Regions from separate parts of the Bradyrhizobium sp. 45 genome, predicted to be linked through region 3. Evidence: predicted binding sites of a transcription regulator. Region 3 holds the regulator's gene; each other region holds the start of a gene.
What was found. The regulator PhoB, encoded in region 3, activates phosphate uptake and scavenging genes when phosphate is short. The targets are predictions, from matches to a motif close to TGTCATNNANCTGTCAT.
Positions count from the first base shown of each region.

Region 1 (5,603 bases), on a different contig from region 3:
CACTGCGCTCATTGCGCGCCTCCTTAGAACTCGAAACGTTTCCCCACTGCGACTCCTAGAGGTGCGCGCGGCAAAGTGTCCAAGTTCAAGGCAGTATCGATCGATGCTGCTTTTGGATTGATGGAACGGCAGGTGGGAGGAACGATCGAGGTGACGGCGAACCCGATCGCACCACGCGCGCCGTTGTCATTCCCCGCGAAGGCGGGGAATCCAGTACGCCGCGACGTCTCGATTCAATCACGTCTGTCACGGAGTACTGGATCGCCCGCCTGCGCGGGCGATGACAGTGTGCGGTTAGAGGCTGCGCGCGTCTACTGCCGCGCGGCCGGCAGCAGCGGCGCGAGCAGCCCGCGTGTCACGCCCGGCGGTGCCGCATCCAGACCCAGCACGGCGCTTGCCGCCGGCAGTGCCGCGTCCGCCATCGCGGCGTGGCCTTCGGCGCTCGGATGCACGGCGCCGCCGTAGACGGCGGAGAGCACGCCCCAGGTCGCGTCATGAATGTCGGTCGGCTGGCTCGCCGCCGGCAGGCCTTGCGGATAGGTCATCGCGGCGAAATAGCTGTCGTTGGCGTCCCGGATCCACCGCGCGCGCGGCAAATAGGCGCGGAATTCGGAGGCGCCGCGGCCGCACAGCATCGGCTGGCTCGCCGCACTCACGATATCAGGATTGAAGCTCTGGCCGTTCTCGGCAAAGCAGGTGCGGTCGAATTCGGGATCGTTGCCCGAATGCGCGCAGAAGCCGTGATCGGCGAACGCCGCCTGATGCGAATCCACGAAGGTCATGCGGTCGGCCTCGGGATCGCGGCACAGCGCGCCACGGGTGCAGGTGGCGAGCCCCTTGAGTTGCGGCAGGAATTCGGTGTCGACGAAGGTCGAGACGCGGGCAAGGCGCTGCGGGTCGGCGTTGAAGGACGGATGAATGTCGAAGCCGGCGCGGCCGCCGCGGCAGGGCACGCCGCCATCGGCGAGCGCCGGGTTGGCATAGGAGACGTAGACCACATGCGAGAGGTCGCCGCCGACCAGCGGCTTCAGCGCCTCGCGCAGCTTGACGAAATTCTGCGGCAGTTCGCGCGCCAGCGCATCGCGGGAATCATCGACGCTCGCCATCACGCCGGAGCGGCGGAATATCGCGCGCTCGGTTGCGGTCTCGACGATCACGTCGGCAACGAGGCCGGAGAAATAGACGTCGTTGGCGCCGACCGAGAGCAGCACGAGGTCGAGCGTGCGCTCGGGCTGGCGTTTCCTGGCGGCGGTCAGCGCCTCGCGCAGCTCGGCGACCTGCGCGTTCACGCTGATGTTGCAGACGCCGGTCTTGCCGGGCGGGCATTCACGGGCACGCTGCGAGCCGAGCAGCCCGTCGCTGATGCCGGCGCCAGTGCAGGCGAGCGGCAGAAAGGTCACCGCGACGTGGGTGTAGCGTACCGCAAGCGCCAGCGCGGTGCGGGCCTGGTAGCTGTAGAGCGATCGGTGGCAAGGCGAGTTGAACCAGAGGGCGCTGTAGCGCTGCCAGTTGGCAAGCGTATCCGGCGCTTCGCAGGCGCGGCCGCCCTTGAAGCCGGCTCGGCTCGGCCGGTAATACTGCGCGCCGGCGGTGCCGAGATAGGAGCGGAAGCAAAAACCTTCGTCCGACAGCGCCAGCGGCCGGTCCGGATTGCCTTCGCCCGAGGCGATGCTGTCTCCGAGGCCAGCGACGAAGATGTCGCGGACCTGGATCTCGGTTTGGACCCGCTGGGTCGGATCGGAGCCGGAGGAGACATCGACGCTCGCAACCGTCTGTTTGCCGTAGCGGACCCGCAGATTGATCGGCTCGGCGCAGTCGAAGGTGGATTGCTGCGGCCCGTCGCCGTCGTCGAACGACCAGGCGCAGGTGGCGCCGACCGGCACCGCGCCGGCGAGGCGCACGGTGACGGGATGGTCGATGGGGGTGAGGTAGTTTTCCTTGGTGTTGTCGCGGGTGCAGGGCTGGTTGACCCGGCCCTGGAGGTCGATGCAGAGCCGGTTGACCATGTTGCGGGCCCAGCCGCGGCCCTCGCTCTGGAGCTCCAGCGATTGCTCGGCGGCGAGGATGCTGCGGTTACGCGCGTTCTCGACATGGAGCAGGAAGTCGCGCTCCTCGCGGAACAGCCGGAAGCGGTTGCGCACCTCCCAGCTGATCTGCATGGCGCCCGCGTCCTGCGCGGCCGCCCGCTCCGGCGGGAAGGCGGTGAGGAGCCCGGCGAGCAGCAGGGCACCGGCGAGGAAACGGCGATGGAAGAAAGGGATCATGGCCCGCGTCTTCAACGGCAAAGTTGAGGCGGAAATAAGAGAGCTAGTCTCCGCCTGCAACATTGGTCTGACGGTTTTGCCGGCCGGCGTCTAGCGGACTATCGTGGGAGCATGATCTTTTCGGAAAACCACTTCGCACTTTTCCGGATCACGCTCAGCGTTTGCTGGCCTGCCGCAGCGACCGCTCGCGCTCCATCGCTGCCACCTGCTTGGGCAGGTTGGCCTGCGCGCAGGCCTCCGCCAGCCGTCGGCGCTCCTGCCAGGGCTCCACCACATTCATCCAGAGCTCGCGTGCGCCCATGATGGAGATGGCAAGACCGAACGGGATCACGAAATAGAGGATGCGGAAGACGAGGAGCGTGGCCAGAAGCTGCTCGCGGCCGAATTCGGGCAGCGCCACCAGCATGGCGGCGTCGAACACGCCGAGCGAGCCGGGAGCATGGCTGGCGAAGCCGAGCAAAGTCGCCAAAATGAACACCACGGAGAGCGACAGGAAGTCGATCTGCGGAGTGGCCGGCACCAGAAGGTACATCGCCAGCGCGCAGAATCCGAGATCGACGACGCCGATCAGGATCTGCACCAACGTCAGCGGCGCTGAGGGCAGCACCACCTTCCAGCCTTTCTGGCCGAGCTCGCGGCGCTTCTCGCCCATGCACAGCCAGACCAGATAGGCGCCGATCGAGGCGAGGCCGCCGATCGCAATCAGCCGGTTGATCGACGACGGCAGCTGATCCATGTAGGAGGCGGCATCCGGATGGATGGCCATGCCGATCGAGAGCACGAAGATGTTACCGAGCCAGAAGGTCAGGCCCGACAGGAAGCAGATTTTTGCGACGTCGATCGCATTCAGCCCGTAATCCGAATAGATCCGGAAGCGGATCGCGCCGCCGGTGAAGACGGTGGCGCCGATATTGTGGCCGATCGAATAGGACGTGAAGCTGGAGAGCGCTGCGATGCGATAAGGCACGTGCCTCTTGCCGATCGTTCGCAGTGCAAAAAAGTCGTAGAAGGTCAGCGTACAGAACGCGAAGCATACGCAGATCGCCGCCAGCCCGATATTGCCGCGGGGGATCTCGGTCAACGCGGTCAGGATGACCCCGGTGTCGATGCCCTTGAGCGTCCGTACCAGCGTGGTGATCGCGAACGCGATGATGAAGACGCTCGCCGCAACGCCGAGTCGCCGCCAGCCGATCCATCTCTTGAAGCCGCGCTTGAGCGCGGTCAGCAGTCCGTGCATTCATCCTCCCGGCGGGGGGCAAGACCGACCAGGCCAGACATTGGCCGGTCGGATGCGATCAGTGCCCGATGTGGGCTTGGATCGCTAGGCATGATGTAGCTCATTTAAGGCAAAAACAGTGACTTGTGCAGCCCTTGACAAGGATAGGTTCTGCCTTGGACCAGCTACTTTGTCATACGCGGTTCACATCGGACGCGCGTTAAGCATATGAGTCGTGGCACCGGTCGCGTCCGTCCGTGACATAGTCTCAGACCCTGCATGGCCGGCATTGTTCCAGCGCAAGGGATGCGGGCTTTTTTGGAACGACGATGCCGTGCGCTGGTTAGTGCCCCATCAGCAATCGAACATGGCGGAATAACCGGCTTCTCCTGCGAGCCGGTGCCTCCGTGTTCCCACAACCCGAGAGGATCGGACCGATGGGATTGTTCACAAAAGACATCAAGACCATGAACGACCTGTTCGTGCATCAGCTCCAGGACATCTATTACGCCGAGCAGCAGCTCACCAAGGCTCTGCCTAAAATGGCGGATAAGGCGACCGATCCGCAGCTGAAGCAGGGCTTTTTGACGCACCTCGAAGAAACCAGAGAGCACGTCAAGCGCCTCGAGGAAGTGTTCAAGATGCACGGTGCGCAGGTGAAGGCGGTCGATTGCCCCGCGATCGACGGCATCATCGAGGAAGCCGACGAGACCGCCGGCGAAGTCGCCGACAAGGCGGTGCTCGACGCCGCGCTGATCAACGCGGCACAGGCGGCGGAACACTACGAGATCGTCCGCTACGGCAGCCTGATCGCCTGGGCCAAGCAACTCGGCCGCAACGACTGCGCCAGCGTGCTCGCCAAGACGTTGGAAGAAGAGAAGGCGACCGACAAGAAGCTGACCACGATCGCCGAGAGCAAGGTGAATCTGCGCGCGGCCAGCTGAGGGCAAGGCATAGCCAGGAGAGAGCGTCGCGCGGTCATCCGCGCGACGCTCGAACATGAGGCATCCGTCCCGCATCCATCATTCGATCCTTGTCGTAACATGACGAGGGGCTGGAAGCGTATCGTTCGCATGGGGCTGCAACCGAGATGGCAGCATGCGAGTAAGCACCGCCAGATACGAAGCCTTCGAAGCCGGCGCGCCGCATTCCGGCTCCCGCCTTGCGACGTCCCTCACCCTTGCCGCGATGAGCCTTGGTTATGGCGTGGTGCAGCTTGACGTCACCATCGTCAACACCGCGCTCGACGCGATGGGCAGGACGCTCGGCGGCGGCGTCGCCGAGCTGCAATGGGTTGTCAGCGCCTACACCATTGCGTTTGCCGCCTTCATCCTGACGGCGGGCGCGCTCGGCGACCGCATCGGCGCCAAGCGCGTCTTCATGGCGGGTTTCGCAATCTTCACCGCCGCATCGCTCGCCTGTGCGTTGTCGCCCAATGCAACCGTGCTGATTGGGGCGCGCCTGGTCCAGGGCCTGGCGGCGGCGATCCTGGTGCCGAATTCCCTTGCCCTGCTCAATCATGCCTATCCGGACGACCGCGAGCGCGGCCGCGCCGTCGCGATCTGGGCCGCCGGTGCGAGCCTCGCGCTCACCGCGGGCCCCTTCGTCGGCGGCGCGCTGATCACGCTGGTCGGCTGGCGCGCGATCTTTCTCGTCAACCTTCCGATCGGCCTCATCGGCCTTTGGCTGAGTTGGCGCTATGCGACCGAGACCACGCGCGCGCCCTCACGCGAGATCGATCTGCCCGGCCAGCTCGCGGCAATTGGTGCGCTGGGGGCGCTCGCCGGCGCGATCATCGAGGGGGGCGCGCTTGGCTGGCAGCATCCGGCTGTGCTCGCGGCGTTCGCTTCAGCCGCTTTCCTGGCGGTGCTGTTCGTCTGGCGCGAGAGCCGCGCGAGGCAGCCGATGCTGCCCCTGTCCCTGTTCGATCACCGGCTGTTCAGCCTGACCGCGCTCGTCGGCCTGCTCGTGAACGTCGCGATTTACGGGCTGATCTTCGTGCTCAGCCTTTACTTCCAGAGGATCAACGGCCTGTCGGCGTGGTGGACCGGTCTCGCCTTCGTGCCGATGATGGCGGTGGTGCTGCCGGTCAATCTGCTGGCGCCGCGTCTCGCCGAGCGCAT
Region 1 covers NZ_JADPIX010000109.1:215,938-221,540, reverse strand. The annotation lists gene IVB42_RS18660 (MFS transporter) at 1-12, opposite strand, end outside; gene IVB42_RS18655 (hypothetical protein) at 312-2,264, opposite strand; gene IVB42_RS18650 (YbhN family protein) at 2,419-3,501, opposite strand; gene IVB42_RS18645 (ferritin-like domain-containing protein) at 3,918-4,424, shown strand; gene IVB42_RS18640 (MFS transporter) at 4,579-5,603, shown strand, end outside.
Region 1: IVB42_RS18650 (YbhN family protein) is a predicted target of PhoB. The motif match lies at 3,672-3,688, and genes of this name have one in related genera.

Region 2 (5,603 bases), on a different contig from region 3:
GGATCGCAACGCCGGCGTTCTTGCCGGGCTCGGCAGGTCCGTGGAAATGCGCGGCGGTGGCGGGCCCGGACAGGCCGGAATAGGTGACCTTCCAGGACAGCTTCTTGCTGGCGGCGTCGTAATCCAGATCGGCCGTTCCGGTGCCGCTGCTGGTCGTTGCGGGGACCTCGGACTTGGCGTCGAGCGTTGCTTTCAGCTTTTCCGCGCTGGCCGAACCCGCAAAAGCTACGGCGCCAAGCACTGACATGGCGATGACGATCTTGTTCATGATTTTTCTCCCTGCTGAACCCGTTTGGGCTGCCAAACTTCCAACAGCCGGCATTGCAGTTTATTCCCGTTTCATGCTGCGGTGGGCTAAATTCTTCGTGGCTGGAGCCGCGAGGACATCGGTCATAAGCTTCGCCGCGACGACGAAAGGACCGCATGTTGCGACGAACAATCTCCGTGGCGCTGCTCGCCGCACTCGCCACAGCCGGCGTCTATTGGTGGCTCAGCGCGCCGGTGGGGGCGGCCGTCGGCACCGCGCCTGCCCGCGTCCCTGATCTTGCCAATGGCCAGGTGATGTTCAACGCCGGCGGCTGCGCCTCATGCCATGCCGTCCCCGACCAGCCCGATCGTCTCAGGCTCGGCGGCGGCGTCGCGATCAAGTCGCCGTTCGGAACGTTCTATGCGCCGAACATCTCGTCCGATCCGACCGACGGCATCGGCAAATGGAACGATGCCGAATTCGTCAATGCGGTGATGCACGGGGTCTCGCCGGACGGAGGGCATTATTTTCCGGCCTTTCCTTACACGTCCTATCAGCACGCCAGGCGCGAGGACGTGCTCGATCTCTTTGCGTACCTGAAAACGCTGCCGGCCGTCGCAGGCAAGGTGCGCGACCACGATGTGCGCTTTCCGTTCAACATCCGGCGCAACGTCGGCATTTGGAAATTCTTGTTTCTGGACGACAAGCCCTTCGTCCCCGACAGCGCGAAGTCACCGCAGTGGAATCGCGGCGCCTATCTCGTCAACAGTTTTGGCCATTGCGCGGAATGCCACAGCCCGCGCAACGCGCTCGGCGGCATCACCGCCGCACAACGCTTCGCCGGCGGCCCCAATCCGGAAGGCGAGGGGTGGGTGCCCAACATCACCCAGAAGGGCCTCGGCGAATGGAGCGCGAAGGATATTGCCTATTTCCTGAAGACCGGCGAATTGCCCGACGGCGACAGCGTTGGCGGCGCGATGACGCGGGTGATCAAGAACACCTCGCAATTGCCGGACGACGATCTCGCGGCGATGGCGGCTTATCTCAAATCGCTGCCGCCGGTGGACGGTCCGCCGCGTCCCAAGCGCAAGGAGGGCGGCACCTGATCGGGCCTGCCCTTTTTCGGACGGTCAACTCGCGCCAAACGCCTTGAAGGTGATGATGGTGAGGGTGTCCTGGATGCCGGGCAGCACCTGCACCTTCTCGTTGACGAAGTGGCCGATATCGGTGTCGTTGTCGACGTAAAACTTCACCAGCAGGTCGTATTGCCCGGCCGTGGAATAGATCTCGGAGGCGATCTCGGCTTCGGCAAGCGCATTGGCGACCACATAGGATTGGCCGAGCTTGCATTTGATCTGGACGAAAAAGGGAACCATCGCGGTCACTCCGAAAGCATATCTGACGGCTAATAGGCCAAACCCGGCCGGATTTAGCAAGTGAACTTGCTGGGCTGGGAGAGGCGCGCTAGGACGGGCCATGGCTTCGAAAACGCTGAAGATCGCCCCATGACGACACCCGTAGCGCTGACCATTGCCGGCTCCGATTCGAGCGGCGGCGCCGGCATCCAGGCCGACCTGAAGACCTTCGCCGCGCTCGGCGTTTTTGGCGCTTCCGCCATCACGGCGCTGACGGCGCAGAACACCCGCGGCGTCACCGGCATTCACGCCGTGCCCGCCGAATTCGTCACCGCGCAGATCGACGCGGTGTTTTCCGATCTCGAGGTCGGCGCGGTCAAGATCGGCATGGTCGCGCAAGCCGCCAGCATCGATGCGATCGCGGCCGCGCTGTCGCGCTGGGCCCCCCAGCATATCGTGCTCGATCCCGTGATGGTGGCGACATCGGGTGATCGCCTGCTCGCGTCCGATGCCGTCGACGCCCTGCGCATCAAGCTGATGCCGCTGGCCTCGGTGATCACACCCAATCTGCCCGAGGCCGCGGCTCTGCTCGACGAGCCGGTCGCGGCCAGCGAGGCCGAGATCGAAAGCCAGGGGCGCCGGCTGCTGGCGCTCGGCTGCCGGGCGGTCCTGATCAAGGGGGGGCACGGCGAGGGCGCCGAGAGTATCGATTATCTCGTCGATGCCAGCACCACGATCGCGCTCGCCGCGCCGCGCGTTGCCACTCGCAACACCCATGGCACCGGCTGTTCGCTGTCCTCGGCGGTCGCCGCCGGGCTCGCCAGGGGCGAGGATCTCGAGCGTGCCGTGCGCAACGCCAAGACCTGGATCAGCGCGGCGATCGCGGCCGCTGATCGCTTCAGCGTCGGCCACGGCCACGGCCCGATCCATCATTTCCACAAATTTTACTGAACGCCGCTCGCGAGCGCGCCACCGCTAGTCCGTCCCGCCATGCAGCTCCGGCTTCTTGCGGAGGCTGCCGCGACGCCATGTCGCCTGATTGTCGCATGCGACTGATATTCGCGGGGTGGGCGAGGCAAGCGCGATTCGTATCTGAGGGTGCCTCAAAGGTTCGATTGGTCATCCCCCTGTCACGGGACATTGTTACAGGCTGGCGCATGGGAAGTTACGATGTGAGTGACGAGAGCCCGGAGCGGCGCTTTCGCACGTTGTTCATCTCCGACGTTCATCTCGGAGCCCGCGGTTCTCAAGCCGACCTTCTGCTCGATTTCCTGCGTTTCCACGACGCCGACACGATCTATCTCGTCGGCGATATCGTCGACGGCTGGGCGCTGAAATCGAGCTGGCATTGGCCCCAATCGCATAACGACCTCGTCCAGAAGCTTTTGCGCAAGGCGCGCAAGGGCGCCAAGGTCATCTACATCCCCGGCAATCACGATGAGTTCCTGCGCAACTATTACGGCACGCATTTCGGCGGCATCGACGTGGTGGAGAACACCGTCCACATCGGCGCGGACGGCAGGCGTTATCTCGTCATCCACGGTGACATCTTCGACCTCGTGGTGCAGAACGCACGCTGGCTCGCCCATCTCGGCGACAAGGCCTACGATTTCGCGATTCAGCTCAATCGCTTCGTCAACTTCTTCCGGCGCATGTTCAAGGTGCCGTATTGGTCGCTGTCGCAATGGGCCAAGCAGAAGGTCAAGAACGCCGTCAATTATATCGGCGCATTCGAGCAGGCACTCGCTGCCGAGGCACGGCGCCACGACGCCGACGGCGTGATCTGCGGTCACATCCATTACGCGGTGATCCGCGACGAGGGCGGAATCCGCTACATGAATTGCGGCGACTGGGTCGAGAGCTGTACGGCGCTGGTCGAGCACGACGACGGCCATTTCGAGATCATCACCTGGGCGGACCAGGCCGAGAAGCCGGCACAGGTCCCGCAGGTCGCAGCCAGAGCTGCATGACAAAGGCAGCCTGATGCGCATCCTGGTCGCGACCGACGCCTGGCACCCGCAAGTCAACGGTGTGGTTCGGACGCTGACCAAACTTGCCGACGCCGCCAAAAGTCTCGACGTCGAATTCTCGTTCCTGACGCCACAATCGTTCCGCACCTTTGCGATGCCGAGCTATCGGGACGTGCGGGTGGCCATGCCGCGCCCGGGCAGAATCGCGAAGCTGATCGAAGAGGCGCGCCCGGACAGCATCCACATCGCGACGGAGGGGCCGATCGGCCTGATGGTCCGCCGCTATTGCCGGCAGCGCAAGCTGCCCTTCACGACCAGCTTCCACACCCGCTTTCCCGAATATGTCCGCGCCCGCGTGCCGGTGCCGGGCTCGCTGATCTGGCGGGCGCTGTGCCGATTCCATAGCCCCAGCCGCGCCGTGATGGCGGCAACGCCGGCGCTCGCCAGCGAACTGACCGAGCGCGGCTTCGACAATGTCGTGCTGTGGCCCCGCGGCGTCGACACCCATCTGTTCCATCCCCGCCCGATTGATCTCTGCCTGCCGGCGCCGGTGTTCCTCTCGGTCGGCCGCGTTGCCGTGGAGAAGAATCTCGAGGCGTTCCTCGACCTCGAGCTGCCCGGCACCAAGGTGATCGTCGGCGACGGTCCGGCGCGTGTCGCGCTGGAGGAGGCCTATCCGGACGCGATCTTCCTCGGCGAAAAGCATGGCGAGGAGCTGGCGGACATCTACGCGGCCGCCGATGTCTTCGTGTTTCCGAGCAAGACCGACACGTTCGGCCTCGTTCTGCTCGAAGCGCTGGCGAGCGGCCTGCCGGTCGCGGCTTTCCCGGTGAAGGGCCCCCGCGACGTGATCGGCGATGCGCCGGTTGGCGCGCTCGATCACGATCTGCGCAGCGCCTGCTTTGCCGCGCTCGACATCTCCCGGCAGGACTGCGTGGAATTCGCCGCCAACTACACCTGGGAGGCCTCGGCCCGGGCTTTTATCGACAGCATTTTGGCCGTCGGCGCGGTAATGCCCGGCCGAAACGGGGCAGAGCCGGCGCGATTCGTCGCCTGAGAGCCCAAAGCCTCGCGCGGAGATGCCTTGCCCGCGCCTCATCCGGCGCGATAACATTCAGGCATGACAGAACAGCTTCTCCCGATCGGCCCTGCCGATATCGACGCCGCAGCACGCGTGATCGCACCTTTCGCCGTCCGCACCCCGCTGTTGTCCTTTCCCGTGCTCAACGAGCGTGTCGGTGCAAAGGTCTATCTCAAGCCGGAGATGCTCCAGCGCACCGGGTCGTTCAAGTTTCGCGGTGCCTTCAACAAGGTCGCCTCGATCCCGCAGGACAAGCGCGCCGGCGGCGTGGTTGCGTTCTCCTCCGGCAACCACGCCCAGGGCGTGGCGGCGGCGGCAAAGATCCTCGACATGCAGGCGACCATCGTGATGCCCGCGGATGCGCCGTTGTCAAAGCGCGAGCGTACCAAATCCTACGGTGCCGAGGTCGTGCTGTACGACCGCGACCGCGACGACCGCGAGGCGATCTCGCGCGGCATCGCCGAGAAGCGCGGCGCGACGCTGGTCAGGCCCTATGACGATCCCTTCGTGATCGCCGGTCAAGGCACGGCCGGCCGCGAGATCGCCGAGGACATGGCGGCACTCGGTCTCGCTCCTGACATCGTGGTAGCGCCGGCCTCCGGCGGCGGTCTGATCGCGGGCGTCGCGACGGCCGTGAAGGCACGCTTTCCGTTGGCCCAAATCGTCGTCGCCGAGCCCGAGGCATTCGACGATCATAGCCTTTCGCTGACCGCGGGCCATCGCGAGCCGCACGCACCCGCCGGCCGCACCATCTGCGATGCGCTGATGGCCCTGATTCCCGGCGAGATGACGTTTGCGATCAACAGCAAGCTGCTCGCGCGCGGCGTCACCGCCTCGGACAAGGAAGTCGGCGCGGCCGTCGCGTTTGCCTATCGCGAGCTGAAGCTTGTGGTCGAACCGGGCGGAGCGGTGGGCCTGGCCGCGCTGCTTGCGGGACGACTTGATGTTGC
Region 2 covers NZ_JADPIX010000109.1:250,695-256,297, reverse strand. The annotation lists gene IVB42_RS18810 (CHRD domain-containing protein) at 1-268, opposite strand, end outside; gene IVB42_RS18805 (cytochrome c) at 424-1,353, shown strand; gene IVB42_RS18800 (Lrp/AsnC family transcriptional regulator) at 1,378-1,623, opposite strand; gene thiD (bifunctional hydroxymethylpyrimidine kinase/phosphomethylpyrimidine kinase) at 1,753-2,553, shown strand; gene IVB42_RS18790 (UDP-2,3-diacylglucosamine diphosphatase) at 2,760-3,572, shown strand; gene IVB42_RS18785 (glycosyltransferase family 1 protein) at 3,586-4,629, shown strand; gene IVB42_RS18780 (threonine/serine dehydratase) at 4,693-5,603, shown strand, end outside.
Region 2: IVB42_RS18790 (UDP-2,3-diacylglucosamine diphosphatase) is a predicted target of PhoB. The motif match lies at 2,720-2,736, and genes of this name have one in related genera.

Region 3 (5,603 bases):
CGATGGCGAACCTGCCTGTGACCATCAACAACTTCGTGCAGAGCCCCTATGCCTATTGGAAGCAGTTGGCCTGGAGCGGGGCGCTGCTCATCACCCTGACCGTTCTTGCCCTTAATATTTTCGCGCGCATCCTTGGCGCCGAGAGGACCGCAAAATGAGTGATCTTTCCGTGTCGATGAGCGCGTCCGGTGGACTGCCGCACGCGGCGGTGCTGCCCGAGGCGCCCCCCAAGGTGACCGTGCGTAACCTGGACTTCTATTACGGCGAGCACCATGCGCTGAAGAACATCAACCTGACGCTCGGCGCCAACCGCGTTACGGCGTTCATCGGTCCGTCGGGCTGCGGCAAGTCGACCCTGCTGCGCATCTTCAACCGGATGTACGACCTCTATCCCGGCCAGCGCGCCACCGGTCAGCTCATGCTCGATCAGACCAACATTCTCGACCCCAGGCTGGACCTCAATTTGCTGCGCGCCCGCGTCGGCATGGTGTTCCAGAAGCCGACGCCGTTCCCGATGACGATCTACGAGAACATCGCGTTCGGCATCCGTCTCTATGAGAAGATCTCGAAGTCCGAGATGGACGGCCGCGTCGAGAAGGCGCTGCGCGGCGGCGCGCTGTGGAACGAGGTCAAGGACAAGCTCAACGCCTCCGGCCTGTCGCTCTCCGGCGGCCAGCAGCAGCGCCTCTGCATCGCCCGCACCGTCGCGGTGCGGCCCGAGGTGATCCTGTTCGACGAACCCTGTTCGGCGCTCGACCCGATCTCGACCGCCAAGGTCGAGGAGCTGATCCAGGAGCTGTCCGAGGATTACACGATCGCTATCGTCACCCACAACATGCAACAGGCGGCGCGCGTCTCCGACAAGACCGCCTTCATGTATCTCGGCGAGCTGATAGAGTTCGACGACACCAGCAAGATCTTCACGTCGCCGTCAGATCGGCGCACGCAGGATTACATCACCGGCCGGTTCGGCTAGGAGACGCGACATGGGTTCTGAACATACCGCAAAGGCTTTCGACACCGACCTCCAGGAACTCACTCGCCTGGTCGCCGAGATGGGCGGCATCGCCGAGCGCATGATCGTCGAGTCCGTCGACGCGCTGATCCGCCGCGACGTCCCGCTCGGCCAGCGCGTCGTCGCCATCGACACCGAGCTCGACGCGCTGCAGAAGCGCATCGAGGAGCGTGCGGTGCTCACCATCGCCCGCCGCCAGCCGATGGCGGTCGATCTGCGCGAGATCGTCGGCGCCATGCGCGTCGCGACCGATCTCGAGCGCATCGGCGACCTCGCCAAGAACATGGGCAAGCGCGTCGCGGCGCTGGAGACGGACTTCCATCCGCTCAAGCTGTTCCGCGGCCTCGAGCACATGACCGACCTCGTGCAGCAGCAGGTCAAGTCGGTGCTGGACGCCTATGCCGCGCATGATTTGCCGGCGGCGATGGCGGTGTGGAAGGGCGACGAGGAAGTCGACGCCATCTGCACCTCGCTGTTCCGCGAACTCCTCACCTACATGATGGAGGATCCGCGCAATATCTCGTTCTGCATCCATCTGATGTTCTGCGCCAAGAACATCGAGCGGATCGGCGACCACGCCACCAATATCGCCGAGACCGTGTTCTACATGATCGAGGGCCAGGCGATCACCGACAAGCGGCCGAAGGGCGACATGACGACCTTTGCCAACACGGTACCGAACACCTGAAGACTTAAGGAGCGACGACCCGATGGGCGCACGCATTATGGTGGTTGAGGACGAGGAAGCCCTGACCGAGCTTCTCCGCTACAACCTCGAAGGCGACGGCTATGACGTCGAGACGGTGATGCGCGGCGACGACGCCGACACCCGCCTCAAGGAGCACATCCCCGATCTGATCGTGCTCGACTGGATGCTGCCGGGCCTGTCAGGCATCGAATTGTGCCGGCGGCTTCGCACCCGTCCCGAGACCAAGCAGCTCCCGATCATCATGCTCACCGCGCGCGGCGAGGAGAGCGAGCGGGTGCGGGGTCTTGCGACCGGCGCCGACGATTACATCGTCAAGCCGTTCTCGGTGCCGGAGCTGCTGGCGCGCGTGAAAGGCCTGCTGCGGCGCGCGAGCCCGGAGCGCCTCGCCACCGTCCTTGCTTTTGGCGACATCGAGCTCGACCGTGACAAGCGCCGCGTGGCGCGCTCGGGCCGGCCGATCGATCTCGGTCCGACCGAATATCGCCTGCTGGAGTTCTTCCTGGAGCATCCGGGACGGGTGTTCTCGCGCGAGCAGCTGCTCGACAGCGTCTGGGGCCGCGACATCTATATCGACGAGCGCACCGTCGACGTGCATATCGGCCGCCTGCGCAAGCTGCTCAATCTCGGCCGCGAGCAGGACCCGATCCGCACCGTCCGCGGCGCCGGCTACGCGCTGGATGATCGCTTCGCGAAGGCGGAGCAGGTGTAGGGTTGCAGGCTTGTTTGTTGGCGAGCTGTCCCTGCATTCTCAGCCGTCGTCCCGGACAAGCGAGCGAAGCGAGCGCTGATCCGGGACCCATAACCACCGAACGTGGTTTGGCGAAGACTCGGAGTGACCCCTTCCGCACGATTATTGCGTGCTCGGAGTATGGGTCCCGGCCCCCCGTGCGCAATTGCGCACTAGGCCGGGACGACACTGAAATTGTTGAACTGTCTTCGCGTGACGACTAACGGGGACCCGGCTTTACCGGTGCGCGGCGCCGATCCGACGCGGGCTGGTACGCAACGCGCGAGTGCTGGGCGCAATAGGGCAGTCCGGACAGCGCCCTTCCACCGCAGAAGAAGAAGTCCGGGCTCGAGGGATCGCCGACCGGCCAGTGGCAGGTCGCCTCGTTCAATTCCAGCAGCGACAGCCGCTGGCTCATCGGCACCACGTTGTCGTAGGTGACCGGATCCGGCTCAGCCTCGACCTCGAAGGCCTGCGCCAGCGCGGTGTTGCCGCGCGAGATCGGGCGGCTCACCCGCATCATGTGCTGCGCGGGGCGCGCCTTGCGCGGCCGCGGCGCTGCCGATGATGGGCTCTTGGCGCGGCCCGAAAGGCCGAGCCTGTGCACTTTGCCGATCACGGCATTGCGGGTCACATTGCCGAGCTCCGCCGCGATCTGGCTGGCCGAAAGTCCGGCCTCCCAGAGCTTTTTCAGCTGCTCGACGCGATCATCGGACCAGGTCAAAACCGTCATTGCACCCTTTCCCTCGCTGCGCGCCAGCCATCCTGGGGCCTCGCAGCGAATGCCTAAGCCTTCAAAAACCCGTGCCGCCAGAATCCCTTAAGGCTCGCCGGGCGCGTCTTGAACGCCCGAACGTTTACGCCGGTACATAAGGACTTAAAGATCAGAACCACTGCACGAGATGTCGTATCTGACAATCCAAACGCTACAATATGGCGTGACTCCCGCGCAAGAGTCCGCCGACTCGCTTCCACATGTTCCGTGGCCAAATCCCGCAAAATCGGCACCGCAAGACTACGGATTCAGCGTTTCGCGAGGCTTTCCGGGCGGCATTGACACCCGTTTCACCAGGCCTAAGATAGTCGCACGTGCCGCCCTCAAGAGGCGGCACGTTTCGTTTTCCGGGCCGGTCGATGGTGCGTTGCGCAATGCACGCTCACTCCGTCCGCAACATTCAAGTGACCATCATGACTAACAGCGCAGCGCCGCATTTGCTCCCCGTTTTCGCCAGGTCCGACCTTGGTTTCGAGCGTGGCGAAGGCTGCTGGCTGATCGCGACCAATGGCGAGCGCTATCTCGATTTCACCTCCGGGGTGGCGGTGAATGCGCTCGGCCATGCCCATCCGGCGCTGGTCGCGGCGTTGCAGGAGCAGGCCACCAAGCTCTGGCACATGTCGAATCTGTTCCAGAGCCCGGACGGCGAAAAGCTCGCCGCGCGCCTGTGCAATGAAAGTTTCGCGGATTTCGTGTTCTTCTGCAATTCCGGCGCCGAAGCGCTGGAATGCGTGATCAAGGTCGTGCGCCGTTATCACGCCGCAAAGGGTCATCCCGACCGCTATCGCATGATCACCTTCGAAGGCGCCTTCCATGGCCGCACGCTGGCGACGCTGGCCGCAACGGGATCGGCAAAATATCTCGAAGGTTTCGGCCCTCCGATGGAGGGCTTCGACCAGGTTGCGCATGGCGATCTCGATGCCGTGAAAAAGGCAATCGGTCCGCAGACCGCCGGCATCCTGATCGAGCCGATCCAGGGCGAGGGCGGTGTGCGTTCGGCAACGCCCGCCTTCCTGAGGGCGTTGCGCCAGCTCTGCGACGAGAAGGGTCTGTTGCTCGCCTTCGACGAGGTGCAGACCGGCATGGGCCGCACCGGCGATCTGTTCGCGTACCGCCGCCTTGGCGTCGAACCCGACGTGATGTCGCTGGCCAAGGCGCTCGGCGGCGGCTTCCCGATCGGCGCCTGCCTTGCGACCGCCGAAGCGGCGTCCGGCATGACGCCGGGCTCGCACGGCTCGACCTTCGGGGGCAATCCGCTCGCGATCGCGGCTGCGAACGCCGTGCTCGACGTCATGCTCAAGCCCGGCTTCTTCGACCACGTGCAGAGGATGTCGCTGCTGCTCAAGCAGAAGCTCGCCTCCGTGATCGACCGTCACGGCGATGTCGTCAGCGAAGTGCGCGGCGAGGGCCTCCTGATCGGCATCAAGGCCGTGGTGCCCTCCGGCGATCTCGTTGCAGCCTTGCGCGACCAAAAGCTGCTCACCGTCGGTGCCGGCGACAATGTCGTGCGTTTCCTGCCGCCTTTGATCGTCACCGAAGCCGAGATCGAGGACAGCGTCGGGCGGCTCGAGCGCGCCTGCACCGCGTTGTCCGGCAACAAGCGGGCGGCAAGCTGATGAGCAAGTCGCCCGATAAAACACCGAAGCACTTCCTCGATATCAACGAGCTGCCGCTGTCGGAGCTCAAGCGCATGCTCGCTGCGTCCTCCGCGATGAAGGCGAAGCAGAAGGCGCATCAGCCGGTCAGGCCGCTCGAAGGCAAGACCCTGGCGATGATCTTCGAGCGCCCCTCGACGCGGACGCGGGTGTCTTTCGACGTCGCCATGCGCCAGCTCGGCGGCGAGCCCATCATGCTCACCGGCGCCGAAATGCAGCTCGGCCGCGGCGAGACCATCGCCGACACCGCGCGCGTGCTGTCGCGCTATGTCGACGCCATCATGATCCGCATCCTCAATCACGATGCCCTGCTGGAGCTTGCAGCGAACGCCACCGTGCCCGTCATCAACGGCCTGACGCGCCGCTCGCATCCCTGCCAGGTGATGGCGGACCTCATGACCTACGAGGAACATCGCGGCCCGATCGAGGGCAAGACCGTGGCCTGGACCGGCGACGACAACAACGTGCTCGCCTCCTGGGCGCACGCCGCCGAGCGCTTCAAGTTCCAGCTCAATGTCGCGACGCCTCCGGAACTCGCGCCGAAAAAGGCGATGCGCGACTTCATCAAGGCGACCGGCGCGCCGATCATGCTCGGCACGGATGCCGAAGCCGCCGTGCGCGGCGCCGATTGTGTCGTGACCGACACCTGGGTGTCGATGGGCGACAAGGAAGGCAAGCACCGCCACAACGTGCTCAAGCCCTATCAGGTCAATGCGCAGCTG
Region 3 covers NZ_JADPIX010000049.1:54,000-59,602, reverse strand. The annotation lists gene pstA (phosphate ABC transporter permease PstA) at 1-158, shown strand, start outside; gene pstB (phosphate ABC transporter ATP-binding protein PstB) at 155-976, shown strand; gene phoU (phosphate signaling complex protein PhoU) at 987-1,703, shown strand; gene phoB (phosphate regulon transcriptional regulator PhoB) at 1,726-2,433, shown strand; gene IVB42_RS06780 (GcrA family cell cycle regulator) at 2,672-3,184, opposite strand; gene IVB42_RS06775 (aspartate aminotransferase family protein) at 3,640-4,842, shown strand; gene argF (ornithine carbamoyltransferase) at 4,842-5,603, shown strand, end outside.